DNA from 4 places in the Exiguobacterium sp. s149 genome. Region 1 is predicted to be linked to each of the others. Evidence: predicted binding sites of a transcription regulator. Region 1 holds the regulator's gene; each other region holds the start of a gene.
The links. The regulator LexA, encoded in region 1, represses DNA repair genes until DNA is damaged. The targets are predictions, from matches to a motif close to CGAACATATGTTCG.

Region 1 (7,882 bases):
ATGAGGGCCGCGAGTCGTACCGCTGGACGCAAATAGTCTGAGAAGACGAAGAATGTCGCGCCGTAAGGAAGGACACCACCGTGGAGTGCCATACCGTTGACGGCAGCTGCCATTGCGAATTCACGGACGCCGAACCAGATGTTGCGGCCTGCTGGATCTTCATCGAAGTCTGCAGCACCTTTAATCATCGTGTTGTTCGAGCCTGCGAGGTCAGCCGAACCACCGAAGAGTGTCGGCACCGCTTTAGCGATTGCGTTCAGTACTTCACCGCTCGTTTGACGTGTTGCTTTCTTCGAACCGATTTCGAACGTCGGCAACTCGCTGTCCCAACCTTCTGGGAGCTCGTTGTTCACTGCACGCTCGAACTGGGCACCGAGTTCAGGGTGTGACGACTTGTAAGCCGCGACGAGTTCGTTCCAGTCCGCTTCCGCTTTGGCACCTGGCTCAACGACTTTCTCATTGAACAAGTCGTAGACTTCGGTCGGTACGTAGAAGTTTTCGCCTTCCCACTTATAGAACTGCTTCGTGAGCTCGATTTCAGCTTCGCCGAGTGGTGCACCGTGTGATGCCGATTTGCCTGACTTGTTCGGTGAACCGAAGCCGATAACCGTCTTCACTTCGATGAGGGTCGGTTTCGACGTTTCCGCTTTCGCTTCGTCGATTGCTTTCGCGATTGTATCGATGTCCGTGCCATCTTCAACGCGAATCACTTGCCAGCCGTAAGCGTTGAAACGATCTTCGACACTTTCTGAGAACGACTTGTGAAGGTCGCCATCGAGTGAGATGTCGTTTGAATCATAAAGGACGACGAGCTTTCCGAGTTTCAAGTGACCAGCGAGCGAGGCAGCTTCTGCCGACACGCCTTCCATCAAGTCACCGTCTCCGCAAATCCCGTATGTGAAGTGGTCAACCACTTTAAACTCATCACGGTTGTAAGTCGCTTCCAAATGCTTTTCAGCCATCGCCATACCGACTGCCATGGCAATCCCTTGGCCAAGCGGTCCAGTCGTCGCGTCGACACCAGGCGTGTGACGGTACTCTGGGTGTCCAGGCGTCTTCGAATTCATTTGACGGAACGATTTGAGGTCGTCGAGTGAAAGGTCGTAACCAGATAAGTGAAGAAGCGAGTACAAGAGCATCGAACCGTGTCCCGCTGAAAGAACGAACCGATCGCGGTTGAACCAGTTCGGGTTTTTCGGGTTGTGACGCATCTTATCCGTCCAAAGTGTGAACGCCATCGGAGCCGCACCCATCGGCATCCCCGGGTGACCAGAGTTCGCTTTTTGGACCGCATCAATTGAGAGCGTCCGAATCGAGTTAATCGCTAATAATTCTTTAGTAGTTGTTTCCACTAATTTCATCCTCTCTGTTGTTACAAAGTTTCTACCCGTCATATTTTAGCATACTCATTCGTGTGTCACAACTAATTAATTAGTATAACACATTGAATGGAATCGTTTACTTCCTTTCGTCCAAAATCAGTCCAATAAGTCCCCCTGATCCCCGTTCGCGTATAACAAACATGCACACCCTATATGAAATAGGATGTGCATTCGTGGTCACTCCGAGCGATGTCGTTTCTGCTCGTCTTTCAATTTTTCAGGCGTTACATCGTTCCCGTCCGGATCGACGACCTTCATCCCCATCATTTGTGATTTGAATGATTGGCGGAACGCTTGCAAATATTGTTGGCGCAGCGCTTGCTGCTCGTCCATCTCTTCTGATGACAGTCCATCTGTCTTGGCTTTGTTGGCGAGAAAATTGATTCGCTCCAACTGTTCAGGTGCTAGCATCAGGCTCGCCCCCTCTCTACTGAATTTGTTCTTCTACTGTACAAAATCAGCGAGCAGGATTCAAGTTTCTGGCACTGATACGTGCTCCAAATAACGACGGTTCACGGTCGCTTTCGACACCTCATAGCCAAAACCACGTAGCGTGGCGGCAATTTCAGCGAACGTCAGTCCGCGCTCGCGCAGTTGGACGATCTCTTCGATCGGGACTTCGATTCGGCTCCGACCGCCTTGATCGTGATGTTGGATGTTGCGGTGCGGGTTGAACCCGTTCGCGACCGCCCGACGCATGCCGCGTGAGATTTTCGCATTATGGATTTTACGCTGGTACTCCTCGACGACACTGACGATTTCAAGCACCATCTTCTCGGCATCCGAGAAAACGTATTCATCGGACGATTGCATCGTCAACAAGCGGACGTTATGTTTCATGAGCGTATGCAAGATGGCGATTTTCGCGTTCCCTCGTCCGAGGCGGCTGTCATCGCTGACGAGCACGGCATCGAGATTAGACGTCGAGACGTGCTCCAACAAATCGAGCAACCCCGTCCGATTGACCTCATACCCACTCTCTTGCTCACTGATCACATCGACGATTTCGGCGTCAAGACGTTTCGCCATCCGCGTCAGTTCGTCCGCTTGGCGACCGAGTGACGTCTCTTGCGTGGACTTGTTCGTCGACACGCGACAATAAATGACGACTCGCATCCCGTCACTTCCTTTCTTTCCATTCGCCCTCTACGATACACAGGTTCGGGGGCTGTTCGCAATCAGAAAAGATTATTCGGCGGCGAACCACGTCGTCTTGTCGTCTTCTTTCTCAGCGCGTTCGGCGAGAAGCTGTGCCTCGAGCGACTCGGCCTCCGTCAAGGCGACTTCTTCTTCGACGCTATGCTCGATCACCGGTTCGGTCGCGACGACATCGACGTCGTGGCGCATCTCCCCGACCATATAAAACGCGAACATTCCAAGTGCCAACATGCCGACTAAAATGATTCCATTGATTGTGTCTCTCATAACGATTACCTCCTGGGAATAAGAATACACGTTCTCGAGAACGTCTGTTCGTTTATCTGTTCTCATCATAAAACAAGAACTTCTGTTCGGTCAAGTAGAAAAAAACGAACGAATGTTTGTGCGCTCATGTGTTCTTGTGTTAAACTAAACCCATAAAGAATAGGATGCGTTCGCAGGTTATTCGACATAATCGAGGTGAAATCCATTGAAAAAAATGTCAGCAAGACAACAACAGATTCTTGATTTTATAAAAGCCGAGGTCCGGGCGAAAGGGTATCCACCTTCCGTTCGTGAAATCGGAGAGGCAGTCGGACTCGCATCGAGCTCGACCGTCCACGGCCACTTGGACCGTCTAGAGAAGCGTGGATTGATTCGACGTGACAAGACGAAGCCACGTGCCATCGAGATTTTAGATGAAGAGATGTCAGTCGTGGAAGACCATGATGCCGTCATGTACGTGCCGGTCATCGGGAAAGTCACGGCCGGTACGCCGATCACGGCGATCGAGAACGTGGAAGAGCACTTCCCGCTCCCGGCCCACGTCGTCGGTTCCGACAACGTCTACATGCTCTCTGTCTCAGGGGACTCTATGATTAACGCGGGGATCTTGGATGGGGACCGTGTCCTCGTCCGTCAACAGAACACGGCCGACAATGGAGAGATTGTCGTCGCCATGACGGATGAAGGTGAAGCGACCGTGAAGCGGATTTATAAAGAAGCTTCGAAAGTTCGCCTCCAGCCGGAGAACGACGAGCTCGAAGCGATGTATTTCGATAACGTGTCGATTTTAGGGAAGGTCATCGGTGTATACCGCACGATTCACTAATGGCTAGTGGCAAGACACATACCCGTACGAATCTCGTGGCAATCGGTGCTCTTGCGATTGCCACGCCTTTTATTGACATCGATGTTCCGACCGTGTTCCTGCTTGGCGCCCTAATCGGGACGTTCTGGCTCTCCCCGGACCTTGACTTAAAGTCGGACGCCTATTATCGATGGGGACCGCTTCGGGGCTTTTGGCTCCCTTATGTGAAGATTATGCCCCATCGGTCGTTATTCTCGCATTTTCCGCTCTTGAGCGATCTGATCCGGGTCATCTATCTCGGTTTCCCGCTCACGCTCGTGCTCACGGTCACGCCGTATGAGGAAGCTGTCAGATCGTGGCTCGACCTGAACGGGGCAGCATGCTTCTTCGGACTCGCTTTCGCGACGACGCTACATACGACGCTCGACTATGCGTCCACGTTCTTCAAACGTGCGTTTTAAGCAAATGCTTATGCCATACACCCAAAAGGGCAACCCGTCTATTAGACTGGGTTGCCCTTTTTCGAACCGTCGATTGTCTCTAAAACATTTATCAGTCGTCTCGTTTATGCAACACGAGTCGAGTTTCGGCAACTTCTCGTCCATTTACCAACAGGACGATTCGATGCGCACCCGGATAATGTCGACGCGTCGTCAAGTCTGACCAGTTGTGGACTCTGCTCGCTGCAAGTTTTGCTCCCCCAGCGACGGTTTTATTCGTAAAAAGAAACGCCTTACGACTCGCTTTCCCATTCGCTTTTATAAAGTCGATGGCGTATTCGACCCGAATATATGCAGCATCGCCTGGACGAATCGACACATCGTATTGAATCTCGCACGCCTCACCTATGCTGAGCACATTCGGATGTATAGTAATCGATGAGTTGACGGTCAAATCCGTTTCTTGCGTATAACCAAACAATGTTAACGCGTCCGGGTGTGCGGATTTAATTAACGTTCGGCACGCGTGTCTGATGACCCAGTCGGTATGGGGATGTTCGCCTTGCCATCGACGCGAGACTTCGAGCACGGCTTCCGGGTGATCTTTCGAGATATCGTTGAGATTGTTGGCGACACTTTTCCTTACATATAATGATGGGTCTTCTTTTAATAACTCTAAAACTGCCAACACGGGAGCCGGATTTTCTCTGAACATCGGTAATGACTCCGCCCACGGAAGACGAGGACGACAGCCTTCACTTGCCAATCTCCGCACATGCTCATTCGGATGCTTGGCCCATGCCATCATGCGATCCATCACTCGCGTCGAATCACGAAGCAGAAAAGCTCTGATTGCGAATTCGGAAGACGATTTCTGCGTGAAGAGTTCAAGTGCTGACATCGAGCGTTCCCAATGTTCTTCCGCCTGTCCATACACTTCTACGAAGTCGGGAAAGAATAAATATGGAAAACCGATACAATCGTCTGCAATGTTAACCAATACGTCCAAAGCTGACTCGTAATCTTCAGGTAAAAACTGGCCGAGCTTTGTCGAGATACGGCGAGTCCGCGCTTTGAGTGCTAACGCTTCCCATGACTCATCAACGATTGATGCGACAAATGCTTGTATATCAAACGATGGGTACACGGATTGAATCCGCCGCCCAAATTCTAATAAAAACCCCTCATCATACACGTCTTTTAATGGCGTTGCCATTGCTTGGCCCCCTCTATCTGCTTCGATTACGCTCATATTTTCAATAACCGCTTTTCATTATATTGATTAATTAGAATGAATGACACAAAAAGAGCTCTGAATGAGCACTTCTTGCGAAGACTCATTCAGAGCTCTGGTTTTTAAAGGGGATATCCTTTATTAGTCGACTTAGTAGAGCGTCATGTACTGATCGCGTTCCCACTCCGTCACTTGGGTGCGGAACATATCCCACTCGATTTCTTTCAACTCGAGGAAGTGCTCACCGATATGCTCGCCAAGCGATTCCATGACGACTTTGTCAGTACGGAGTACTTCGAGCGCGTCGAAGAGCGTAGCCGGAAGATCGTCAATCCCGTTAGCAACACGTTCTGGCTTGTCCATGACGTAGATGTTGCTGTCGATTGGCTTCGGTGCTGTCATATCTTTCTCAATTCCATCGAGACCTGCAGCCAATAGTGTGGCCAAAGCGAGGTACGGGTTTGCTGCCGGGTCGACCGAACGTACTTCGATTCGAGTCGAGAGACCACGGGCCGCTGGTACACGAACGAGTGGTGAACGGTTGCGCGCGCTCCATGCTACGTAGCAAGGTGCTTCATAACCAGGAACGAGACGCTTGTACGAGTTGACAGTCGGGTTACAAACAGCCGTGAATGCACGGGCATGCTCGAGAATCCCTGCCGTGAAGGCGCGAGCCGTGTCAGAGAGTTCCATTTCGCCGTTCGGATCGTAGAAGACGTTCGTGTCACCTTTGAAGAGCGACATGTTGGCGTGCATCCCTGAACCGTTGACACCGAAGAGTGGCTTCGGCATGAACGTCGCGTGAAGACCATATTTCGCTGCAATCGTCTTGACGACGAGTTTGAACGTTTGGATGTTATCAGCCGTCGTGACCGCATCTGCGTATTTGAAGTCGATCTCGTGCTGACCTGGTGCGACTTCGTGGTGTGATGCTTCGATTTCGAAGCCCATGTTTTCGAGCTCGATGACGATCTCTTTACGGCAGTTCTCGCCGAGGTCGACCGGTGCCAAGTCGAAGTAACCGCCTTGGTCGTTAAGTTCGAGTGTCGGTTGGCCGTTCAAGTCTTTCTTGAAGAGGAAGAACTCAGGCTCTGGTCCGACGTTGAATGCTGTGAAACCGAGCTTCTGCATGCGCTCGAGGTTACGCTTCAAATTGCCGCGCGGGTCACCGCTGAACGGTTTTCCGTCCGGAGTATAAATATCACAAATCAAGCGAGCGACTTTACCGCTGCCGTCTGTCCACGGGAAGACAACCCATGTGTCAAGGTCTGGATAGAGGTTCATGTCTGATTCCTCGATGCGTACGAACCCTTCGATTGAAGAGCCATCGAACATCATCTTGTTATCAAGTGCTTTGTCCAATTGGCTGATCGGAACCTCGACGTTTTTGATCGTACCGAGGATATCCGTGAATTGAAGACGAATAAAGCGTACGTCCTCTTCTTGTGCGATGCGTTTGATGTCTTCTTTCGTGAACGTTTTTCTGGCCATGGTGAAATGTCCCCTCTCACATTGTGTAATGGTTAGTGTACTGGCGTCATCGATAAAAACGTGACAGCTCACCTTGAATGAGCGACGTCTTATTGAAACGGCCAGCTTCTTGAAGCTGTGTTTTCAATAATTTGTGTAACTCTTGTTCAGAGATCTTCGGTGCTTCATCGACCGGCGCCTTTGGTGATTCCGCATCTTTGGCGTCCGTGTTGTCGAGCATATGACGAATCGCCGCCAAGTTGAAGCCTTGGTCGATAAAATCCTTGATCGTGAGTAGACGTTCGACATCATTAAAGGAATAGAGCCGTCGTTTCGATTCCGTCCGACTAGGCGAAATTAGACCCTGTTCTTCATAGTACCGAATCTGCCTACCTGTCAGCTGTGTCAAATCTTGAACGATTCCAATCGGAAACAACGGGTTGGAGCGACGAAATTGATCGGCCATCTCTTACCCCTCCTTTTCTGTCTCACACTGTGAGAATAATACATGACAACTTACCTGTCAATAGATGTTAAGAAAGTTAACATGACATTTCGGTTACAACTTCTGTGAGATATTGTCACGGTCAAATGTGACGAGCTCTTTCGTCCGTAATTGGCTCAAGGCGAGCATGAGTGCGACCTTGACGTGGGCGTACGTCAAGCCGCCTTGCACGTAGGCCGTGTAAGGGGCACGGAGCGGTCCATCGGCCGACAGTTCAATCGACGAGCCTTGAATGAACGTCCCGGCCGCCATGATAACATCATCCTCATACCCCGGCATATAGGCCGGTACCGGCAATGCATGCGCATTGACCGGTGACGCCATCTGGATGCTCTGACAGAACGCGATCATCTTGTCGCGATCGCGGAACGTCACCGATTGAATCAGGTCGGTCCGTGGCGTCGTATAGTGCGGGTCGGTCTCGAACCCAAGCAATCCGAGCAGGCTCGCCGTCAAGCGCGCCCCTTTCAACGCTTGGGCGACCGTGTGCGGCGCCATATAAAATCCTTGATACATCTCTTGGAGCGAATAGAGCGACGGACCGGCCTCGCTACCGATGCCCGGCGTCGTCATGCGGAACGAGCAACGTTCGACGAGCTCTTTCGTCCCGGCGATATAGCC
Region 2 (7,882 bases), on a different contig from region 1:
AACGGGCGATGTATGAGACCGACCCGCACGAGCTCGGCATCTTGTTCGTCGCGGAGCCGGCGAGTCCGCGTCTGCGGTTAAGGAAATTATAAAAGGGAGCATCCTTGGCGGATGCTCCCTTTCGTGCGTTCGATTAAAGTTCAAGTTTCGACGGTTTAAAGCCCATCGTCGCTTCGACGGCGTGTTGCCAGCCTTTATACAGATTTTCGCGGTGTGCCTCGTCCATGTTCGGTTCGAACTGGTGGTCGAGTTTCCACTGCTGTTTAATCTCAGCTTGGTCTTTCCAGAACCCGACGGCGAGTCCAGCGAGGTAGGCGGCACCGAGGGCCGTCGTCTCGCTCACTTCCGGACGTTCGACCGGCACGTTCAAGATATCCGCTTGGAACTGCATGAGGAAGTTGTTGTTGACCGCACCACCATCGACGCGGAGTGTCTTCAACTCGATGCCAGAATCTTGTTCCATCGCCGTCAAGACGTCGCGCGTCTGATAAGCGAGTGACTCGAGCGTCGCCCGGACGAAGTGTTCTTTCTCCGTACCGCGTGTGAGGCCGAAGATGGCACCGCGGACGTCCGAGTTCCAATACGGCGCACCGAGACCGACGAAGGCAGGGACGACGTAGACGCCGTCAGTCGTTTCGACACGGTTAGCGTACTGTTCCGTATCTTTCGCCGACTTGAGCATGCGGAGTCCGTCACGAAGCCATTGGATGGCTGAACCAGCGACGAAGATTGATCCTTCGAGCGCGTATTCGACTTTGCCGCCGTAACCCCAAGCGATTGTCGTGAGCAACCCGTGGTCCGATTTAACGGCTTCTTCGCCCGTGTTCATGAGCATGAAGCAACCTGTCCCGTACGTATTTTTCCCTTCGCCAGACTCGAAGCAAGCTTGACCGAAGAGGGCAGCCTGTTGGTCACCGGCCGCACCGGCAATTGGTACTTCGAATCCGAAGAAGTGGTACGGGATTGTGTTGGCATATACTTCACTCGACGGTTTGACTTCTGGGAGCATCGATTTTGGTACTGTCAAAATCTCGAGGAGCTCATCGTCCCACTTCTGTTCATAGATGTTGTACATGAGCGTCCGTGAGGCGTTCGAGTAATCCGTGACGTGGGCGTGACCGCCTGACAGTTTCCAGATGAGCCATGTGTCGATTGTCCCGAAGAGGAGGTCGCCGGCTTCCGCTTTCTCGCGCGCACCTTCGACGTTGTCGAGAATCCATTTGACTTTCGTTCCTGAGAAGTAGGCGTCAATCAAGAGGCCTGTCTTGTCGCGGAATAAGTCACCGTGTCCGGCCGCGTTCAGCTCGTCACAGATGCCAGCCGTTTGCCGCGATTGCCAGACGACCGCGTTATAGACTGGGCGTCCTGTCGACTTCTCCCAGACGACGGCCGTTTCCCGTTGGTTAGTGATTCCGATGGCCGCGATCTCTTTTGGATCGATATCAGCCGACCCGAACGCCTCGGCCATGACGGCGAGGACAGAACCCCAAATCTCGTTGGCGTTATGCTCGACCCAGCCCGGTTTCGGGAAGTATTGTTTGAACTCACGTTGCGCGACTGTGACGATTTTCCCGTCATGGTCGAAGATGATGGCCCGTGAGCTTGTCGTTCCTTGGTCAAGTGCTAAGATATAACGTTTTTCTTTCTCCATATGAGAGTGCCTCCTTAGAAATTAGAAAGATTATGGGACAAGAATGCCGTAAACCAATGCGGCGATGACCGCCCCGATGATTGGTCCGACGACCGGAATCCATGAATAGCCCCAGTCCGACGTCCCTTTGCCTTTGATTGGAAGAATCGCATGCGCAATCCGCGGCCCGAGGTCACGTGCCGGGTTGATGGCATATCCCGTTGTACCACCAAGTGAGAGACCGATTGAGACGACGAGGAAACCGACGATGAGCGGATTCAAGCCGTCCGTGAACGTGTTGGCCCCGAATGACAAAATTCCGAAGACGAGAACGAACGTACCAATGATTTCCCCGATCAAGTTGAACGGCGTGCTACGAATCCCTGGTGCGGTCGAGAAGGTGGCCAGTTTGGCACCTGGATCGTCGGTCACATCATAGTGCGGTTTGTAGTGCACGAACACGAGGACGGCCCCGATGAACGCCCCGATAAACTGTGCCAAGATGTAGGCTGGCACATCAGCCCAAGGGAATGAGCCTGCTGTCGCGAGCCCGACCGTGACGGCAGGGTTCAAGTGCGCCCCTCCATAAATTCCGGCTGCGTATACCCCGATCATAACGGCGAAGCCCCAACCGAACGTGATGACGACCCAACCTGCGTTCTCCGCTTTCGAATGACGGAGGACGACGCCGGCGACGACACCGTTACCGAGCAAAATGAGTAGCATTGTACCAATAATTTCGCTGACGAATGCTGACATGTGATACTCCCTTCCTTCCATATTAAATTTGGCTTACCACTTCATTATATGCCCCAAATGTAAGCGTTTCAAAACTGAATATGCAAAAAAATCCACTTTTCTTATGAAAAGTGGTTTTGATTGACAATACGCCGTCTGAAGTCGAGTCCAATCCCGACAAGAAAAGCGAGCAGGATCGCCAAACTGACGTATGCAAGCGGCGCGTAGAGGGCGGCACCGAGCTCGAGCGCAATCGAGACGATGACGGCCACATACAACCAGGCGAGCCGGGTGGAAATCTCTTTATCGTGATAACGATTCGTGAGCGAAGCGCCGAGTGGGGCCCCGATGAACGCCCCGACGACCAACGCGAGCGGTGTCATATAGTCGAGCGACAGCGACGGGAGATAGCCGACGAGTCCGCCAAGCGAGATGAACAGGACGGCGGCCAGGCTCGTCCCGACCCCGCGATGCGTCGAGAAGTCGAGCCAACTGACGAGGAGCGGGACGATGATGAAGCCGCCACCGATGCCGAGCAGAGCCGACAACAGTCCGGCCATCATCCCGAGGACGAGAGCCGCGACGAGCGATGATTTTTTCGGCTTCTGCGGTTTCGATGTTTTCTTTAATAGCGTAACGGCAAAATAAGATAGGATAGCCAGATAAAATAGGTTAAGCAACCAGTCGTATGTCCCCGAGATCGAGAGGACGAGCCGGCTAGACAGTTGCGCCGTGACGGCACCGGCCAAACCGACCGTGATGCCTGTCGACCAGGACACGTTGCCGAGCGATGTATGTTTCTTGGCGCCGGACAGGCTCGTCCCGACGACGAACAAGAGCGACGTAGCGACGGCCTCGGCCGCCGAGTATCCACTAAAGAGCAGCACCGGGACGATGATGACACCGCCGCCGATGCCGAAAAATCCGGACAAGGCGCCGACAATGGCACCGAGCGGGATAAAGAGAAGCGACCACATGACGACCAACTCGTTTCTGTTTAGATTCACTCTCCATGATAACGAAAAGCGGAACGATTTGGGAAGCATGTCAGAAGCGAATATTTGTTCGTGTATGTGATATAATCAAGGTACTATGCAAGGTACAGAAAGCGAGGAATATACATGGATAAGATTAGCGTTCCGTTTGACTTACAATCAGAATATAAGCCGGCCGGCGACCAACCGGAAGCGATTCGTCAGCTCGTCGAAGGAATCAATCGCGGCGACCGATATCAGACGTTGCTCGGGGCGACCGGTACAGGGAAGACGTTCACCGTATCAAACGTCATCCAAGAAGTGAAGAAGCCGACGCTCGTCTTGGCCCACAACAAGACGCTCGCCGGACAGCTCTACTCCGAGTTCAAAGAGTTCTTCCCGAACAATGCCGTCGAATATTTCGTCAGTTATTATGACTACTATCAGCCGGAGGCGTACGTGCCGTCGACCGACACGTTCATCGAGAAAGACGCCTCGATTAACGATGAAATCGATAAACTCCGCCACTCGGCGACATCGGCCTTGTTCGAGCGCGACGACGTCATCATCGTCGCTTCCGTCTCCTGTATTTACGGTCTCGGTAACCCGGAAGAATATAACAGTCTCGTCTTGAGTCTCCGTGTCGGGAAAGAGATGGGGCGCGACCAGATGCTCCGCAAACTGATTGACATCCAATATGAACGGAACGATATCGATTTCCAGCGCGGCCGGTTCCGTGTCCGCGGCGATGTCGTCGAGATTTTCCCGGCGTCACGCGACGAACAGTGCTTGCGCGTCGAGTTTTTCGGTGACGAAATCGACCGCATCCGCGAGATGGACCCGCTCACCGGTGAGATTATCGCCGACCGCGAGCACGTCTCGATCTTCCCGGCGTCCCACTTCGTCACCCGTGACGAGAAGCTGCAAAAAGCGATCGTCAACATCGAGGCCGAGCTCGAGGAACAACTCGCGAAGTTCCGCGAGGAAGGCAAACTGCTTGAAGCTCAGCGTCTCGAACAGCGGACGAACTATGACCTCGAGATGATGCGTGAGATGGGCTACTGTTCAGGCATCGAGAACTATTCGCGTCATTTGAACTTGACGGAGGCCGGTGCGACACCGTACACGCTCATCGACTACTTCCCGAAAGACTTCTTGCTCATCGCCGATGAGTCGCACGTGACGTTGCCGCAAGTGCGCGGCATGTATAACGGGGACCAGGCCCGGAAACAAGTGCTCGTCGACCACGGTTTCCGCCTGCCTTCAGCTAAAGATAACCGTCCACTCAAGTTCGACGAGTTCGAGAAGAAGTTGTCGCAAGCAATCTTTATCTCGGCGACACCAGGTCCGTTTGAGCTCGAACACACTCCGCACATGATCGAACAGATTATCCGGCCGACGGGACTGCTCGACCCGACGATCGAGATTCATCCGATCAAAGGACAAATCGACTACTTGATGGATCAGATTCGCGACCGCATCAAACAGGACGAACGCGTCCTCGTGACGACGCTCACGAAAAAGATGGCCGAGGACTTGTCGGACTATCTACGGGAAGCGGGCATCAAGGTCAACTATATGCACTCGGAAATCAAGACGCTCGAGCGGATTGAAATCATCCGTGACCTGCGTCTCGGGAAATACGACGTCCTCGTCGGAATCAACTTGCTGCGGGAAGGACTAGACATCCCGGAAGTGAGTCTCGTCACGATTCTCGACGCCGACAAGGAAGGATTCCTCCGTTCAGACCGGTCGCTCATTCAGACGATTGGGCGGGCTGCCCGGAACTCGAACGGGCACGTCATCTTGTTCGCTGATAAGATGACCGATTCGATGACGCGTGCGATTGAAGAGACCGACCGTCGTCGCTCGATTCAACAGGCTTATAATGAAGAACACGGCATCACGCCGCAGACGATCCGCAAAGAAGTACGTGGCGTCATCCGCGCGACGGTCGACGCCGAGGAGGATGTGCTCGAATCACTCAGCTCGATGAAACCGGCTGAACGTGAGGAAGCCATCGCCAAGCTAGAAGAAGAAATGAAACAAGCGGCCCGCGACCTCCAGTTCGAACGGGCGGCCGAATTGCGTGACTTAATCTTGGAGTTGAAGGTAGGGAATTAAATGGCTGAAAAGAAAAATGCGATCGTCATCAAAGGGGCGCGCGTCAACAACTTGAAAAACATTGATATCGATATTCCACGGGACCAGCTCGTCGTCTTGACGGGCTTGTCCGGTTCCGGGAAGTCGTCACTTGCGTTCGACACCATCTACGCCGAGGGGCAACGCCGTTACGTCGAGAGTCTATCGGCCTACGCCCGCCAGTTCCTCGGACAGATGGACAAGCCGGACGTCGATACGATTGAAGGGCTGAGCCCGGCCATCTCGATCGACCAGAAGACGACGAGCCGTAACCCGCGCTCGACCGTCGGGACGGTGACGGAAATCTATGACTACTTACGTCTTTTGTTCGCCCGTATCGGGAAGCCGGTCTGTCCGCGTCACGGTATCGAAATCTCGAGTCAGACCATCTCGCAGATGGTCGACCAAGTGATGGAGCTGCCGGAGAAGACGCGCCTGCAAATCCTGGCGCCCATCGTCTCGGGCCGCAAAGGGACGCACGTCAAAGTGTTCGACTCGCTCAAAAAGGAAGGGTTCGTCCGCGTCCGTGTCAACGGCGAGACGATTGAACTGACAGATGAGATCGAACTCGATAAGAATAAGAAACATTCCATCGAAGTCGTCGTCGACCGTCTCGTCGTCCGCGCCGACGTCGAAGGCCGTCTTGCCGACTCGCTCGAGACGGCGCTTCGCCTTGCCGACGGTCGGGCCATCATCGATAAGATGGACGGCACCGAGCTCCTGTTCAGCGAGCATCACGCTTGTCCGATTTGTGGGTTCTCGATTGGCGAACTTGAGCCGCGCATGTTCTCGTTCAACTCACCGTTCGGCGCCTGTCCGACGTGTGACGGGCTCGGTACGAAACTCGACGTCGACCCGGAACTCGTCATCCCAGACCCATCGAAGACGCTGAAGGAAGGCGCAATCGTCGCCTGGCAGCCGACGAGTTCGCAGTATTATCCGCAACTGCTCGCCTCGATGTGTAAACACTTCGACATCGACATGGATGTGCCGTTCGAACGCCTGTCCAAGCGGGACCAAGACCTCGTCTTGCACGGAACGGATGAAGAGTCGTTCTTGTTCCGTTACGAGAACGATTTCGGACAAGTCCGGACGAACACGATCTTCTTCGAAGGGGTGCTCCGTAACATCGAGCGCCGCTATAAAGAGACGACGTCGGACTATATCCGTGAACAGATGGAGACGTACATGGCGACACACGCCTGTCCGACATGTAGCGGCTATCGGTTGAAGGAAGAAACGCTCGCCGTCAAAATCACGGGCCACCATATCGGCCAAGTGACGAACTTGTCGGTCGTCAACGCCATCGACCTGTTCGATTCGATCATGTCGGAACTGAGCGAGAAAGATATCGCCATCGCCCGTCTCATCTTGCAAGAAATTTGCGAGCGGCTCAGCTTCTTGAACAACGTCGGTCTCGACTATTTGACGTTGTCACGCGCCGCTGGGACGTTATCGGGCGGAGAAGCGCAACGGATTCGTCTCGCGACGCAAATCGGTTCGCGACTCACGGGCGTGCTCTACGTCCTCGATGAACCGTCAATCGGGTTGCATCAACGGGACAACGATCGCTTGATTGCGACGCTCAAACAGATGCGTGATATCGGCAACACGCTCATCGTCGTCGAACACGACGAGGACACGATGATGGAGGCCGATTATTTGATCGACATCGGACCGGGCGCCGGGGAGCACGGGGGTCAAGTCATCGCCGCCGGCACACCGAAGCAACTCATGAAAAACAAAAACTCACTGACGGGCCAATATTTGTCAGGCAAGAAGTTCATCCCGCTCCCGGCCGAACGCAAAGTGCCGGATGAACGCTTCTTGAAGATCTTGAAGGCGGAAGAGAACAACTTGAAAGGGGTCGACGTCTCGATCCCGCTCGGTATGTTCATCGCTGTCACCGGTGTGTCCGGTTCCGGGAAGTCGACGCTCATCAATGAGATTCTGTATAAATCGCTCGCCCATCACATCAACCGGGCCAAAGCGAAGCCAGGGAAGCATAAGAAGATTGAAGGGCTCGACCATATCGACAAAGTCATCGATATCGACCAGTCACCGATTGGACGGACGCCGCGATCGAACCCGGCGACATATACCGGCGTGTTCGATGACATCCGCGACGTGTTCGCCTCGACGAACGAGGCGAAGATGCGCGGCTACAAGAAGGGCCGCTTCAGTTTCAACGTCAAGGGTGGCCGCTGTGAGGCGTGTCGCGGGGACGGAATCATCAAAATCGAGATGCACTTCTTGCCGGACGTCTACGTGCCGTGTGAAGTGTGTCACGGGAAACGCTATAATCGTGAGACGCTTGAAGTGAAATATAAAGGCAAGACGATTGCCGACGTGCTCGATATGACGATCGAGGAAGGGCTCGACTTCTTTGATAAGATTC
Region 3 (7,882 bases), on a different contig from region 1:
CGGACGTCACCTCGACGACGGAACCTTCGAAGACGAAAGATAACCCAGCAATCAAAGCAATCGTCGACAAGAGGCAAAAGAGGCCAAATATTTGCTCGAACGACGACGTGAGCGGTTGCGTCCCTGTCGTCACGTTCAGGTAGAGGAAACCGTAAATCGTCATGGCGAGCATCGTCGAGGCAATCCGGATGGACCGACTGACGTTCGGCATGAAGAATACGCCATAGGCGACCATGATGATGAAATAGTGGACGTTCGCACCCCAACCGAGCACGACCGTCGAGATAATCGCGTTATAGACGACTTCGACGAACAGACCGACGAAGAACGCCCGATACAATCGTTTATGTACAAAATAAAAGGATAACGTGTAATAGAGAATGCTGAGTAGATTCGACCAGGCGAGTACCGTGACGCCGAGTTGCCAAAACGTGATCAAGAACACGACGTGGATGAGCCAAGCGAGCGCGTTCCCGTAAAAAGTGATGCGGTAATTATATAGTGTACCGCGACGTTCCTCATAGGCAGTTCCCACGCGAACACCTCCTGAATCTTAGTATACCGAACTGTCATCGATTTGCCCATGGGCGTTCGAGAATCAAGTCAATCCCAACCTCGAAAACGTCTTGAATACGTCATTATGATTGCGTGAAATATCTATTTCACGCAACGTTCGCTCACACTTCATTTTCATCCGAGACACACATCGACCTGTGATCCGGAGAAATAACGTCATATAATCCGGTTTACATAATAAGTTATGGTGAACCAATTGATTTGTTTTAAAAATTTGAAAGAGTTACAGTTGTATGATAAAAGAAAATAAAGCTTGAAACGGTGATTCAGGTAAAGGTACACTGAGAACGTAAACAAAAGGGGGATTTCAGGATGGACGATCAACGTTTGAAACAATGGCTCACCGAGGCGAAGACGATTGCTGTCGTCGGCGTGTCAGCGAACCCGAACAAGACCGCGAACCAAATCGCAGACTATTTGATCTTGCAAGGTTACACAGTCATCCCTGTCAATCCAACGCTCGAGACGTGGAACGGACGCAAAGTCTATCCGACGGTCGAGAGCATCCCGGGGCGCGTCGATATCGTCGACGTCTTCCGACGCAATGAGTATTTGGCCGGCGTGGCCGAAGATGCCGTCCGACATGGGGATGTCGGTCTCGTCTTCAACCAGCTCGGGCTCACCAGCCCGGACGCCGAGCGGATCGCTCGCGATGCCGGACTCGACTACATCGAAAATCGATGCATCTATGTCGAGCACGCCCGCCTTCTCGGTTAAGACCTACCTCCTTGGTAGGTCTCCTTTTTTTCACGAGCCCCGCTCGCGGAGGGAGGCTTGCCAGAATCTAAAAACAGCTATACAATAGGATAGAAAAACGAACGTGTGTTCGAAATTGAGGTGATGAAGATGTCAACAGACTTATTTAATTACAATGAAGACGCCATCCAGGTGCTCGAAGGACTGACTGCTGTTCGGAAACGTCCGGGGATGTATATCGGTTCGACCGACCATCGCGGCTTGCACCATCTCGTCTATGAGATCGTCGATAACGCGATCGATGAGGCGCTCGCCGGATTCGGTGGCCAAATCGACGTGACCATCCATAAAGATGACGCGATCACGGTACGCGACCACGGGCGTGGTATGCCGACCGGGATGCACGCCTCCGGCAAACCGACGCCAGAGGTCATCTTCACGGTCCTCCACGCCGGCGGTAAGTTCGGCCAAGGTGGCTACAAGACGTCAGGTGGACTCCACGGGGTCGGCGCCTCGGTCGTGAACGCACTCTCGAGCAAGGTCCTCGTCACGATTTATCGCGACGGCAAAGTGTTCGAGCAGACGTTTGCCGACGGCGGGATTCCGCAGACGACGCTCCTCGAGACCGGAAAGACGCGTCAGACGGGGACGAGCGTCTACTTCAAACCGGACGCCTCGATCTTCTCGACGACGACATATAACTACGACACGCTCGCTGAACGGCTCCGTGAATCGGCATTCCTGTTAAAAGGATTGACGATCACGTTGACGGACGAGCGTTCGGATAAAGAAGAGACGTTCCATTACGAGGAAGGGATTGCCGAGTTCGTCCAATATTTGAACGACGACAAGGCGACGCTCCATCCGATCGTCTACTTCGAAGGGACGGAGAACGATATCGAGCTAGAGCTCGCCTTCCAGTTCACGGACGCCTATTCTGAGAACGTCCTCTCGTTCGTCAACAACGTCCGGACTCGTGACGGCGGCACACACGAGGTCGGCGCCAAGACGGCGATGACCCGCATCGTGAATGAATACGCCCGTAAGAACGGATTGTTGAAAGAAAAAGACAAGAACCTCGACGGCGGTGACGTCCGCGAAGGCTTGACGCTCATCGTCTCGGTACGGATCCCGGAAGAATTCCTCCAGTTCGAGGGGCAGACGAAATCGAAACTCGGTTCGCCCGAGGCACGTACGAGCGCTGATGGTGTCATGGCCAAACAACTGACGATTTTCCTCGAGGAGAACCCGCAGATGGCGACGATGCTCATCAAGAAGGCGATCCGCGCCGCCCAGGCCCGTGAAGCCGCCCGGAAAGCCCGGGAAGAGGCGCGCAACGGCAAGAAGAAGAAACGTTCGAGCATCTTGAACGGAAAACTGACGCCGGCGACGTCGAAGAACGCCGCCAAGAACGAACTGTTCCTCGTCGAGGGTGACTCGGCCGGCGGTTCGGCTAAACAGGGTCGTGACCGGACATTCCAGGCCATCCTGCCGCTGCGCGGGAAGGTCATCAACTCGGAGAAGTCGAAACTCCAGGACATCATGAAGAATGAGGAAATCAATACGATCATCCACGCGATCGGTGCCGGGGTCGGCCATGACTTCGACCTTGAGGACTGCAATTTCGACAAAATCATCATCATGACTGATGCCGATACGGACGGGGCCCACATCCAAGTGCTCCTGTTGACGTTCTTCTTCCGTTATATGCGCCCGCTCGTCGAGGCCGGCAAAGTGTTCGTCGCCTTGCCGCCGCTCTATCGCATCTCGAAAGGGAAAGGCAAGTCGGAACAGTTCGAGTACGCCTGGGACGAAGAGGCGCTCGAGAAGCTCGTCAAAGTGTATAAGAAGGGCTATATCCTCCAGCGCTACAAAGGTCTCGGTGAGATGAACGCCGACCAGCTGTGGGAGACGACGATGAACCCGGACACACGGACGCTCATCCGTGTCACGGTCGACGACGCTGCCGTCGCCGACAAGCGTGTCTCGGTGCTCATGGGAGACAATGTCGCCCATCGCCGTGAATGGATCGAGGAGAACGTCGCCTTCGGCCTCCAGGAAGATGATTCAATCATCGCCAATGAACACGTGACTAAAGCGATTGAGGAAGTGATGTAACGATGTCGACGATTCAACATATTTTAAACTTGTCGCTCGAACAGGTCGTCGGTGACCGCTTCGGGCGTTACTCGAAATATATCATCCAGGACCGGGCCCTCCCGGACGCGCGCGACGGGCTCAAACCCGTTCAACGCCGCATCCTGTATGCGATGCACCATGAAGGCAACACGAACGAGAAACCGTACCGCAAATCGGCCAAGACGGTCGGGAACGTCATCGGTAACTATCACCCGCACGGTGATAGTTCCGTCTATGAGGCGATGGTACGCCTATCGCAGGACTGGAAGTTGCGTTACCCGCTCATCGACATGCACGGGAACAACGGCTCGATGGACGGCGACTCGGCCGCCGCGATGCGGTATACCGAGGCCCGTCTGTCGAAGATTGCCGGCGTCATGCTGACGTCGATCTCTAAGAACACGGTCGACTATACGCCGAACTTTGACGATTCGACCGAAGAGCCGCTCGTTTTGCCGTCACTCCTCCCGAACCTGCTCATGAACGGGACGACGGGGATCTCTGCCGGTTATGCGACCGAGATTCCGCCGCATAACTTGACCGAGGTGCTCAACCTCGCCATCGCCCGCTTGAAAGGTGAGGTCGAGACGACGAATGACGCATTCCGTTATATGCAAGGACCTGACTTCCCGTCTGGCGGGATCGTCATGGGCAAAGACGGCATCTTGAAGGCGTTCGAGACCGGCAAAGGCAAGGTCATCATCCGTGCCAAATCGGTCATCGAGCCACTTAAGGGCGGCCGTGAACAGATCACCATCACCGAACTCCCGTATGAGGTGAACAAGGCGAACCTCGTCAAGAAGATGGAAGAGCTCCGTCTCGACCGCAAAGTTGAAGGTGTCGCCGAAGTCCGTGACGAGACCGACCGGACCGGCGTCCGCGTCGTCATCGAGTTGAAGAAGGAAGCCGATGCGGAAGGTGTGCTCCATTTCTTCTTGAAGCATACCGATCTGCAGCTCGCCTACAACTACAACATGGTCGCCATCGTCAACCGGACACCGAAACAGATGGGACTCTTGTCGATCATCGACGCGTACTTGAAGCACGTCGAAGAGGTCGTCACCCGTCGCACGACGTTCGAGCTCGACCAGGCGAAGAAACGCGCCGAAATCGTCGACGCGCTCGAACAGGCCATCTCGGTCCTAGACGAGACGCTCGAACTCATCCGTTCGGCCAAAGACAAGTCCGAGGCGAAACAGAAGCTCATGGAGCGGTTCTCGTTCACGGACCGTCAAGCCGAAGCGGTCGTCATGCTCCAACTGTATCGGTTGACGAACACGGATATCGTCGAGCTCCAAAAAGAGGCGAAGGCGCTCCAAAAAGAGATTGCTCGCCTCGCCAACATCTTGAACGTCGACGCGACGAAACGGAAGCTCATCTCGAAAGAGTTGACCGCACTCCGTGACGAGTTCGGCGACGCACGGCGCTCGGTCATCGAGTCCGAGGTCGAAGAGTTGAAACTGAAGACAGAGGTCATGATCGCCGTCGAAGAGACGATGGTGTTCGTCAGCCGCGACGGTTACGTCAAACGTTCATCGATGCGCTCATATGGCGCCTCGAGCGACGAGATGCCGGAGATGAAGCAGAAAGACCGTCCCGTCCTCGTCACCCAGGCGATGACGACGGACCACTTGCTCGTCTGGACGAACAAAGGCAGTTACTTGCTCATCCCGGTCCATCAGATTCCAGAGTCGAAATGGAAAGACGCCGGTCAGCATGTCGCCAACCTTGTGCCGATCGAAGGCGAACAAGTCGTCTCGGCCGATGTCGTCTCGACGTTCGAGACCGACGCGCATTGCCTGTTCGTCACGCGTGAAGGCATGGTCAAACGGACGCCGCTCCGTGACTATGACGCCCAACGCAAGTCGAAAGCGCTCATGGCGCTCAAGTTAAAAGGTGACGACGAGGTCGTCTTCGCGGGCATCAGTGACGGTCCAGGACAACTGTTCCTCGTCTCTGAGCGCGGCTATGGCCTCTGGTTCAAAGAAGACGACGTTCCGGTCGTCGGCCAACGTGCCGCCGGCGTCAAAGCGATGAACTTGAAAGATGGCGATGTGGTCGCCGATGCCTTTGCCTTCTTCACACCGCCGCTGTTCGTCCTCGTGACGCAACGTGGAGCGGTCAAGAAGATGAAGCTCGAGGATCAGTTCGACTGCACGAACCGCAACTTGCGCGGGACGATGCTCATCCGCGAAGTCAAATCGAAACCGCACCAGATTCGTCGTGTGCTCCCGGTGCATGACGATGAAACGCTCCACATCATCGGGAAAGAGAAAGCGAAGACGGTCAAGACGAAGCAATTGACGCTCTTGGACCGCTACGCCAACGGCTCATTCGTATTTGATGAAGAGACGTTCGGTGAGATTGAGGACGTGTACCTCGATTGAGATCGAACAAAACCCTGTACCAGAGACGATTGTCTTTGCTACAGGGTTTTTCTTATGGATTCAAAGCTCCGCCTTTATCAGATAGCGCTCCAAATCGGCCTGTTGGCGCAAATGATGACGGCTATGCATCTCGATGAGGTCGTACCATTCCTGGGCGTTCAGCCAACCGAAACCGCCATGTCGGGCTTTGACGTCAGGGTTTGCCGCGCGGGCGAGCGGTTCAAGGCGGTTCAAGCGTGCAGATAACTCGTCGATTCGTCCTTCGAGCGTCTCGCGCTTGTCCGTGTTGTTCGGGGGTTGGTTCATCTCATCAGGTAAGCGGATTTTGACCGGTGGGAAACCACCCATCCGGAACAATCGTTCACCGAACTCGGTCTTCCCGAGCGGTTGTTCTTCAGTGGAAGCGAGACACCGGTCAATCTCGTCCGCATATTCCTCGGCCACCACGATGATATGGTCGTACATCTGTCCGATTGACCAGACGTCTGCTGCTGCCTGATAACGGAGCTGCCGCTCGGTATAGCCGTCCAAGTCTGCTTTGAACTGGGATAACAGTGAAATCGGCATGTCCAACCTCCTTCGATTTGATTCTCTATCCAGTATAACACGGGGGCATCAGTTGATTTTTTCAACTCCATGTCACATTAGTTTCTCTTAGGAGCGGGTATTTCTAAAAGGAACAACGATCCCTTTTGGCGAATGGGACAGGAGGACAAATCATGGGGGGATACGTATGTCACAGTGGCTCGATTGGGCCAAGCGGCTACAGGCGCTGTCACAGGCTGGCTTGACGTTTACGAAAGACGAGTTCGATCGAGAACGTTACCTCGAACTCCAACGAATCGCGACCGAGATGTTCGAGCAACAATCTAATCTTGCTTTGCATGAAATCACCGAATTGACCCACGTCGATGGTTATCCGACACCGAAGCTCGACGTCCGAGGCGTCGTCTTCAAGGATGACGCAGTGTTACTCGTCAAGGAAAGGTCAGACGGACTTTGGACGCTTCCGGGTGGCTTTTGTGAGATCGGACTGTCCCCGGCAGAGAACATCATCAAAGAGATCGAGGAAGAGGCCGGTTTCGACGTCGCACCGATTCGGCTGCTTGCCTTGTTCGATATGCATCATCACGACCATCCGCCGTTGTCGCAGCATTACTATAAACTGTTTATCGAATGCGAGTTGATTGGTGGAGAGGCGCAAATTAGTCATGAGACGAGCGAGGTTGCGTTCTTTACACGAGACGCCTTACCACCTTTGTCACTTGCGCGGAACACGCGAGAGCAGCTCTATATGTGTTTTGAGGCCCGTTGGCAAGAAGATTGGACCACGTTATTCGATTAAGGGGAGGGGATTCCATGAAAGTCACACGTTTTGATCACGTCCATCAACTGACGTTTTTCGCACCCATCTTACCAATCAACGTCCAACTGATTGAACGTGAGCTCGGGCTTGTCTTGATCGATACAGGGCTCGCGCAGAACGCGGAATCGATTTTAGCGTATATCGAGACGTTCGAACGCCCGCTTCTCGCTATCTTGTTGACGCATGCCCATGGAGATCATGTCGGCGGTGTCGATACGATTTTGAAAGCCCATCCTCATGCCGAGCTGTACGTCTCGAGGCGCGACGCCCGTCTCCTTGAAGGGGACCGGACGACTGACTCGGACGAGCGGGCTCTCAAACTGAAGGGTTCTCTCCCGAAAATCCACTCCTTGCCGGATAAATTGCTTGACCCAGGTGAGCGGCTGTTCGGCTTACGGGTCTATCCGGCAGCGGGTCATACCCCTGGTTCGATTGCTTTTTTCGATGAGAAAGAGCGGATTTTGTTTGCGGGAGATGCATTTCAGACGCGTGGGGGAGTCGCCGTGGCAGGGGACGTCCGTCCGTTGTTCCCGCTGCCGGGTATCGCGACATGGGATAAGCGTGCAGCGTTAGAGCATGCGGAGAAGTTGCTCGATCTCGCACCGCAACGTACGTTCGTCGGCCATGGACAACCAGTCGCCGGGACACATCGGCTCTATTTGGCACTGAAGCGGGCCAAACGCAAGCAAGCACGTCTATTTTTACGATAATCCGGGGG
Region 4 (7,882 bases), on a different contig from region 1:
GCTTGATCGAGTTCGATCGTGTATGTGCGGAACAAGCGATTCGCCGCATCCGGACGTGTCGTCTCGGTCGCTTCGATGCCTTCATACAGGTCGACGTACTGTTTGCCGGCGTCTGCCGTCTCGAACTTGGCTGTCCGTTTCGCATCAGCGACGATCTTCCAGTTGTCATCCGCTTTGTATTCGAGCTTGCCTGAGACGATATAGTCCGAGATGACGTTCCGTGTCTCATACGCCGAACGATAGACGATGTTCTTCCCGCCACCGAGACCTGGGAACGATGTCGAGCCAGCCCGATAGTTGTTCGTCGCGACGAGGAACTCTTGGTCGAGTGTGATCGGCTTGCCGTTGTACTTCACGTTCTTGATGCGGTTCGCATCTTTGTTTTCCGGAATCAATTTCCCGCCCGCATCGAACTTGGCTGGACCCGTCACGTCAATCTCATACGTGAGGCCGTCAAGGATATCGAAGTTGTAGCTGCGGAACTCCAAGTTGAGCAATTCATCGTTCGTATCCGACACTTGTTTGTAAGCCCCAGCTGACATCTCGAGCCAGTCCATCACGTCCGCGCCTGTCACTTTGACGACTTCGAGCGTGTTCGGGAAGACGTATAGGTCGGCCACGTTTTTCAATGCGATTGAGCCTTTCGGGATGTTTGTGTAATAGCTGGCGTCCGTCAACTGACGGTTACCGGCTTTGAATGGTGCCCCTGCTGAAAGGATCGGGAGCTCTTTATACGCCGCGAGCTCTGGGTTCGTCGCGAGTTCTTTCTCGACGTACCATTTCTGCGCGTTCGTCACGAACTGGACCGACGCGTCGTCACGGACGAGCGCGAAGTAGCTTTGGATGTCGTCTTGAATCTCACCGACCGGGCGGTTGATGTATTCGATTGTCGCCTTATGGTCCGCGTCGATGAGTGAGGCGATCGTCGGGTCGACCGGTGTGTCCGCCTTGACTGTATCGAGTTTCGCGTTCGCGTCGAGCACGTTCCACTTGCCGTCGACGAGCTCGAGGTCGAGGTCGATGACACCGAGGTCTTTCCCCTGGTTGTTCGCCATGACGACCGGCTTGCCGTTGATTGTCCCTTTGTTCATATCCACATTCGGGAATGAAGTGAACATGCCATTCGCGTCTGGGAAACGACCGTGCTGGTGACCGGTCATGACCATGTCGAGCCCTTCGATTTTCGTGAGCGCATAGCCGACGTTCTCTTCCCCATCTGACTGTTCTTCCGCAAGTGCCGCACTTTCCCCGATCCCTGAGTGCGCGAGCGCGACGACGACGTCCGCACCTTGCTCTTTCAATTTGGCGACGGCCGCTTTTGCTGCCGGTACCATATCATCTGCCGTCACCTTGCCTTGGAGGTTCCCTGAATCCCACGACATGATTTTCGGCGGCACGACACCGAAGACACCGACTTTGATTGTATGTGTCTCACCGTCCCCGTCGACGACTTGGCGCTCAATGATTTGGACTTCTTGTCCGTCTTCATTGTATTTCGAGACGATCGGCTCACCTGACAAGTCCTTCACGTTCGAGTTGACGAAGCGAAGCTTTCCTTTCGACCCTTGCATCGCGTCATACAAGAACTGGAGCCCAAAGTTAAACTCGTGGTTCCCGAGTGTGACGGCGTCGAACTCGAGCGCCGACATCGCTTGATACATCGGATGCTCGAACGCGCCTGGTGCTTTTTGGTGTTGCTCGCGGACGTAATCCCCGAACGGCGTCCCTTGAAGCGTATCCCCGTTATCGAATAGGAACGTGTTCGGCTTGCCGGCGTCCGTGCGATGTTGCTGAATCAACGTCGCGACTTTCGTCAACCCGATTGTGTTGTCGACTTTGTCCTGAAAATAGTCGTAGTTCGTGATGTTCGTATGTAAGTCTGTAGTCTCCAAGAAGCGGAGCTTTACAACGTCTTCTGACGCGAGCACGTTCGGTGCGTGGAGCGGTAACGTCGCCGGTAATACGAGCGCTGTCGCAATCGTCCATTTTAAAGCTGTTCTCATATCCATTTCCCCTTTTTCTAAAAATGTCCCAACATCTTTTACTATATCATCAGCTTGTAAACGCAACCATCTGTTTTTTGTAAATTAATCCTCAAATTTCAAATCTAACAAATTCTTTTTCAATTTCTATTTGAGACGGCGTGAGACCGTGATACGATGAGAAAAACAGAACGCTTGTTCGTAAAAAAGGAGAGGTGGCTATGCGACGTCGGATTTTTTGTATCGACAGCGTCTCATTCTATGCCAGTTGCGAGTGCGCCGCCCGCAAGTTGAACCCGTACAAGACGAAGCTCGTCGTCTTATCAAACCTCCAAGATCACGGCGCCCTCGTCCTCGCCGCGACACCGCCGATGAAACAACTCGGGATCAAGACCGGCTCCCGGCGCTTCCACATCGACCGGTTGCCGTGGCACGAGCGGCGGCACATCATCTACGCCGAGGCCCGGATGAGCCACTATTTGAACGTATCCGTGCAAATCGTCCACATCTTGCATCAGTTCGCACCCCCGGAGGCAATCCGCGTCTACTCGGTCGACGAGACGCTCGTCGACTTGACGGGGACGGAGCGGCTGTTCGGGAACGATGCGCACCTCGCCCGCCTCATCCGCTCGACCGTCTTCCGCTATACCGGCATCCCGGTCACGATCGGCATCGGTCCGAACAACGTCCTCGCCAAGCTCGTCCTCGACCTTCATGGGAAGAAGACGGGTGTCGCCAGCTGTTTCCTCCACGACGTCGAACGATTAATTCACCCGGCCCCGATCGGCAAGATGTGGGGCGTCGGTGCGAAGATGGAAGTCCATCTCCGGCGGCTCGGCATCGACACGATCGGCGACCTCGCCCGCTATCCGCTCGAGACGCTCCATGAGAAATTCGGCGTCATTGGCGCCGAGCTGTGGCATCACGCCTGGGGTATCGATGAGTCGCCGACAATCCTCCCACCGAGCTCTTTGTTCGGCGCGAAGCGGCAGCGGCCCCGGACGATCGGCCACGGCATCACGCTCATGAAAGACTATACGACGTACGCGGCCATCCGGCTCGTCTTACAAGCCATCGCCGTCGAGGTCGGGATGCGGACGCGACAGGCTGGACTCGTCGGCGGCAGCATCCATCTCGGCGTCCGCTACACTCGGACGAGCGAGCGGCGCGGCTTCAGCAAACAAAAAAAGCTCGCCCGCTTCACAGCGGACGAGCGCGAGTTCTTGCCGGTGTTGTTGACGCTTTTCCTCGACGCCTGGGACGAGACGGAGGCAGTCCGTTACGTCTCGGTCGCCCTCGGCAAGCTCGAGCCAAGGAGCGACCATGTCCAACTCTCCTTCTTCGAGGATGAGTGGGCCCGGGCGCGCCGGTTCGACTTCCTCGATCTCGTCGATAGCTTGAACGTCCGCTTCGGACGCGGCACGATCCGCCCAGCATCGAGTTTATTGAAAGACAGTCCGCTCCGGACGCGGCAACGCCTCATCGGCGGACATAAACAAGGAGGTGAATCGTCATGAGCCAGACCCGCTACAAAGACCGCGGTGAATTGAAATGGATTCCGTTCCTCATGCCCGAGCACGTGGCGCTGCTGAAGAAATATTACGCCCACGTCCAAAAGATTGAGCTGCCCGACTTGGATGAGCAATTGCTCTACTTGTGGCAGACCGAGCTCGAACGCGCCATCCGTGAAGGTGACGCCGTTGAGCTGACGCTGTTCGACAACGGCATGACCCATACGGTGCGCGGCTACGTTCATGCCATCTATTATGCGGAGCGTGAAGTCGAGCTGTTCGACACGGACGTGCGCCGCATCCCGTTCGGTCAGATACTGTCCGTCCGTTAAGACGCGTCAATCGCTTCCTGCGTCGTCTCGAACGTGTCGACGTGGTCGAGCACGCCGTAATGCGTGAGTGTCTGGCGCACCGGTGTCGACAAGTGCGCAAAGACGACACGACGGTCGGCCGCTTTCAATTCCCGCACGACGCGGCGAATCTCTTCGACGGCCGTCACATCGATGACCGGACAACGGTGGAAGTTGAAGATGAACACGTCGGGCTCGTCATGGATATGATTCAACACATGCTCGAACATCTCAATCGCCCCGAAGAAGAGCGGTCCCTCGACGCTGAAGACGACTTGGCCGTCGCGCGTCACGTACCGTTCCGTCTGTTCGCGGACGTCGATCGTATCGGCCATCCGTTTCGCGAACAAGGCGAGTGCACAGATGACCCCGACCTCGACGGCGACGACGAGGTCGACGAAGACGGTCAGCCCGAACGTGACGAGCAGGACGAGCGATTCGGACGACCGATGTTTGAGCATCTCGAAGACGTGGTGCCGCTCCGACATGTTCCAAGCGACGCGCATCAAGATTGGGGCGAGTGCGGCCAGCGGGACATAGCTCGCGAGCGGTGCCAACACGAGCACGGCGAGGAGCACCGTCAACCCGTGGATGACACCGGAGCGGCGGCTGACGGCCCCGGCTTGAATGTTCGTCGCCGTCCGGGCGATGGCGCCGGTCGCTGGAATCCCGCCGAAGAACGGGACGACGACGTTGGCGAGCCCTTGCCCGAACAGTTCCTTGTCCGGGTTCATCTTCGTGCCGGCCATGCCGTCTGCGACCGCACCCGACAATAGCGACTCGAGCGCCCCGAGGAAGGCGATGGCGAACGCCGATGGCAACAGCGTCGCAATCAAATCGAGGTCGATCACGAGCCAGTTGAACTCAGGCAGTCCGCTCGGGATGCCGCCATAGGCACTACCAATCGTCGCGACTTCCCCTGGGATGACGAGACTGACGAACGTCGGCACGAGCATCGCCATCAATAACAGCGGCAATTTCACGGGCAGTTTCGGTACGAGCCAGAGCGTCAAGAAACCGATGGCGGCAATGAAGACAGGCCATAAGCTCGCTTCATGTAACGACGTCACGAGCTTCAGTAAGTTCTCGTGGAAGTGCGGTGCCTTCTCGAACGTGATGCCGAACAGTTCATCGAGCTGGTCGACGAAGATGACGACGGCGATTCCGGCCGTGAACCCGATGGTGACAGCGCGCGGCATGAAGCGGATGAGTCGTCCGACGCGGAGTACGCTCATGAGGAACAACAGGATCCCCGCGAGGAACGTCGTCACAAGCAGCCCTTCATAGCCGTGCGCGAGCATGACGCCCGAGACAATCGGGATGAAGGCGCCGGTCGGTCCGGCGATTTGGAACGTCGAGCCCCCGAACAGGCTGACGAGAATCCCAGCGATGATGGCCGTGTACAGGCCGTACACCGGTCCGACACCTGAGGCGATCGCAAACGCCATCGCGAGCGGCACGGCGACGACCCCGACGGTGATCCCGGCCGAGATGTCTTTTTGCCATCCTTGGCGTGATGTCATGAAGTTGTCCATTCTTGCATTCCTTCTTTCAATGAGGTCGAAAACGAGTTCAGTGTACGCCTGTCCCTTACCTTTGTAAACGACTCTAGCGAAACGTTAACATAATCGACAAAACAAACAGAGATAATAATCTTACTTATAATCAAAACGTATAGAACTGAATTGATATACAATGAGAAAAACTGTTTGGACATATCGGCAATAATATTAATCAAGAAAGGGATTTACTTATGAAAAACCAGCTAAACATTCTAAAAGACCTTTCAAAGTACCGTTCTCCAAGTGAAATGGATAGTTACTTCAAAGAAATAATTGAACTTCTAAAACGTGATCGGCGTGCTTTAGCAGTTTCAAGGTTACGTAAAGGTTGGTTTAAGGAGTTTCAAGAAGAGTTTGTTCCAGCATACGTGTTTTCACTTTCCCCCTATTTTCCTGCAGATGCAAAAGTCAAAATCATTATAGGAAATCAAAATTACGATTTTGTGGTTTTACGCCCTGACGGTGTTGAGGAAAAATACGAAGTGAGTTCTTACATAGACGGAGAGCAAGAGGTAGAAATCGCTAAGGCTTTAAATGAGGTTGGAGTGTGGAGTTCACGCTTAAGAAGTTATGAGAATTTGGAAGATAGAATGGCAACCTATATGGAGAGAACAAAAAGCAATATTAAAAACAAATCCATGAAAGACTATACAGGCATTTCTTTAATTTTCAGTGTCACTACCTTTCAATTCTCACCTGTATTGAACACTAGACCTGAATTTTCAATCGAAAGCTTGGTTAACTTCATACAGATGACCCCATTTAGAGCAAAACATATTTATTTAATTGTCGAAGACGGTAAAGATAGTCATACAGTTGGTTCGAAAATCCTTAAAATAAAATGAGTACTACTATGCGCTTGTACGAAAAAATTTAAAGAATCTAAAAGACGCATCCATCACGCGATGGATGCGTCTTTGTTAATTCGCCGGTGCTTCGACGACTTGGTCGCCCTCGTTCGCATCTTCCCCGAGCAGACGGACGTGACGGCCGAACAGCCACATGACGACGAGATGGGCTTTCGCCTGCGTCTTCGTATAGAACCACCACGGTAGCGCCGGCACAAACTCGTGGATGGCGACGAGCCCTTCGTCCGACTCCGGAAGCCGTCTGAACTCGAGTCGTCCCGTCTTGTCGTCCTCACTCAGTTTCGTGAACAGACCACCATCGATTTCATACGATGCCATATCATCCGTCGCCTCGTCCTCGAGCGACAGATGGAGCGCGACGAATGACGGACGAAGCAACGAAATCTCCCAGTCATCGTCTTCTTTTGTCGTCTGGATGAGCGGATACGCGAGCCGGCCGAGCCACTCGAAATACGTGTCGGCCATCCAAAGCGCCGACTTGTTCTCCGGCAGGCCGAACCGTTGAATCGAGCGGACGGTATACTGTTGCGGCGCTTTTTTCTTCTTGCCGCCGCCTGATTTCTGTTTCTCCTCTTCTTCGAGTGCGTGCTCCACCGCTTCCTTGAACGGGATCTCGCCTTGCTTGACGCCGGTCGTGTCTTTCGCGACCATGGCGTGGCCCATGCTCTCGACGAGTGGATAGACAGTGTCTTTCGGTTCACCCGTCACAGCCATGACCCATAATCGGGATAGTTTGATCGTCGGGAACGGGAAGTCGATCATGACGCGACGTTTGCCCATAACGTCAGCCGTATCTTCAATCATCTTGCGATATGTCATCACTTCCGGTCCACCAATGTCGATATGATGGTCGTACAGCGCCTCGGCCCCAACGACGGAGATGAGCGCCTGGACGGCTTCACGCAAATCGATCGGATGCGTCTCCGTCTTCGTCCAGTTCGGGAGAATCATGACCGGTAACCGTTTGACGAGCTTCGCGAGAATCGGGAACGACGAGCCTTCTGGACCGATGATGAGCCCGGCCCGAATCGTCGTCACCGGCACCCCTTGCCCGCCGAGAATCCGTTCGACTTCGAGCCGGCTCTTCAAGTGACGTGACAACGTCTTCGACTCTTTCGGAATGATGCCGCTCAAGTAGACGATTTGTTCGATGTCGTTCGCTTTCGTCGCCCGGGCGAAGTTGTCGGCGATGAGCGCGTCCATATCTTCGAACGTCGCCTGCGTCAACCCACCGTCCGGAATCATCGAGTGGACGAGGAACATGGCGTAGTCCGCCCCCTCGCACGCCTCACGTGTCTGTTCATACGAGAACAAATCGCACGACCGCCACGTGATGTGGTCCTCGTCTTCTTTGTTCTTCGTCGAGCGGGATAAGGCGATGATGTCGTATTCTTCTTTTAAATGGTCCATCACGTTCGAGCCGATATAGCCGCTCGCGCCCGCGATGACGATCGTTTTCCGCATAGTGGTCACTCTCCCCTTCATTTACACATAAAGGTACTGTACCCGTCTTGGACTGAGATTAAATCAGTCTCACGCCCTACAGTATATACTGGAAAATATACGTAAACTAAACTCAACTACTGGCAGAGGAGGAATGGCTATGGG

Region 2: a site for LexA is predicted at 3,423-3,436, ahead of uvrB (excinuclease ABC subunit UvrB). Genes of this name have one in related genera too.
Region 3: a site for LexA is predicted at 1,392-1,405, ahead of parE (DNA topoisomerase IV subunit B). Genes of this name have one in related genera too.
Region 4: a site for LexA is predicted at 2,171-2,184, ahead of KNP81_RS01465 (Y-family DNA polymerase). Genes of this name have one in related genera too.

The regions. Positions count from the first base shown of each region.
Region 1 is NZ_JACSLZ010000010.1:77,954-85,835, forward strand. Features, by position in the region: gene tkt (transketolase) at 1-1,361, opposite strand, end outside; gene KNP81_RS12750 (DUF896 domain-containing protein) at 1,560-1,793, opposite strand; gene KNP81_RS12755 (YneB family resolvase-like protein) at 1,854-2,498, opposite strand; gene KNP81_RS12760 (hypothetical protein) at 2,571-2,807, opposite strand; gene lexA (transcriptional repressor LexA) at 3,013-3,633, shown strand; gene KNP81_RS12770 (metal-binding protein) at 3,633-4,073, shown strand; gene KNP81_RS12775 (DNA alkylation repair protein) at 4,165-5,268, opposite strand; gene glnA (type I glutamate--ammonia ligase) at 5,437-6,777, opposite strand; gene KNP81_RS12785 (MerR family transcriptional regulator) at 6,824-7,222, opposite strand; gene KNP81_RS12790 (methionine gamma-lyase family protein) at 7,316-7,882, opposite strand, start outside.
Region 2 is NZ_JACSLZ010000001.1:336,445-344,326, reverse strand. Features, by position in the region: gene KNP81_RS01715 (PDZ domain-containing protein) at 1-92, shown strand, start outside; gene glpK (glycerol kinase GlpK) at 134-1,651, opposite strand; gene KNP81_RS01705 (MIP/aquaporin family protein) at 1,682-2,389, opposite strand; gene KNP81_RS01700 (sulfite exporter TauE/SafE family protein) at 2,491-3,375, opposite strand; gene uvrB (excinuclease ABC subunit UvrB) at 3,490-5,466, shown strand; gene uvrA (excinuclease ABC subunit UvrA) at 5,467-7,882, shown strand, end outside.
Region 3 is NZ_JACSLZ010000008.1:55,814-63,695, forward strand. Features, by position in the region: gene KNP81_RS15470 (GGDEF domain-containing protein) at 1-535, opposite strand, end outside; gene KNP81_RS11435 (CoA-binding protein) at 889-1,293, shown strand; gene parE (DNA topoisomerase IV subunit B) at 1,423-3,390, shown strand; gene parC (DNA topoisomerase IV subunit A) at 3,393-5,798, shown strand; gene KNP81_RS11450 (DinB family protein) at 5,859-6,365, opposite strand; gene KNP81_RS11455 (NUDIX hydrolase) at 6,532-7,143, shown strand; gene KNP81_RS11460 (MBL fold metallo-hydrolase) at 7,158-7,874, shown strand.
Region 4 is NZ_JACSLZ010000001.1:292,277-300,158, forward strand. Features, by position in the region: gene KNP81_RS01460 (bifunctional 2',3'-cyclic-nucleotide 2'-phosphodiesterase/3'-nucleotidase) at 1-2,003, opposite strand, end outside; gene KNP81_RS01465 (Y-family DNA polymerase) at 2,204-3,499, shown strand; gene KNP81_RS01470 (YolD-like family protein) at 3,496-3,825, shown strand; gene KNP81_RS01475 (SulP family inorganic anion transporter) at 3,822-5,378, opposite strand; gene KNP81_RS01480 (hypothetical protein) at 5,597-6,250, shown strand; gene KNP81_RS01485 (NAD-dependent epimerase/dehydratase family protein) at 6,326-7,738, opposite strand; gene KNP81_RS01490 (hypothetical protein) at 7,878-7,882, shown strand, end outside.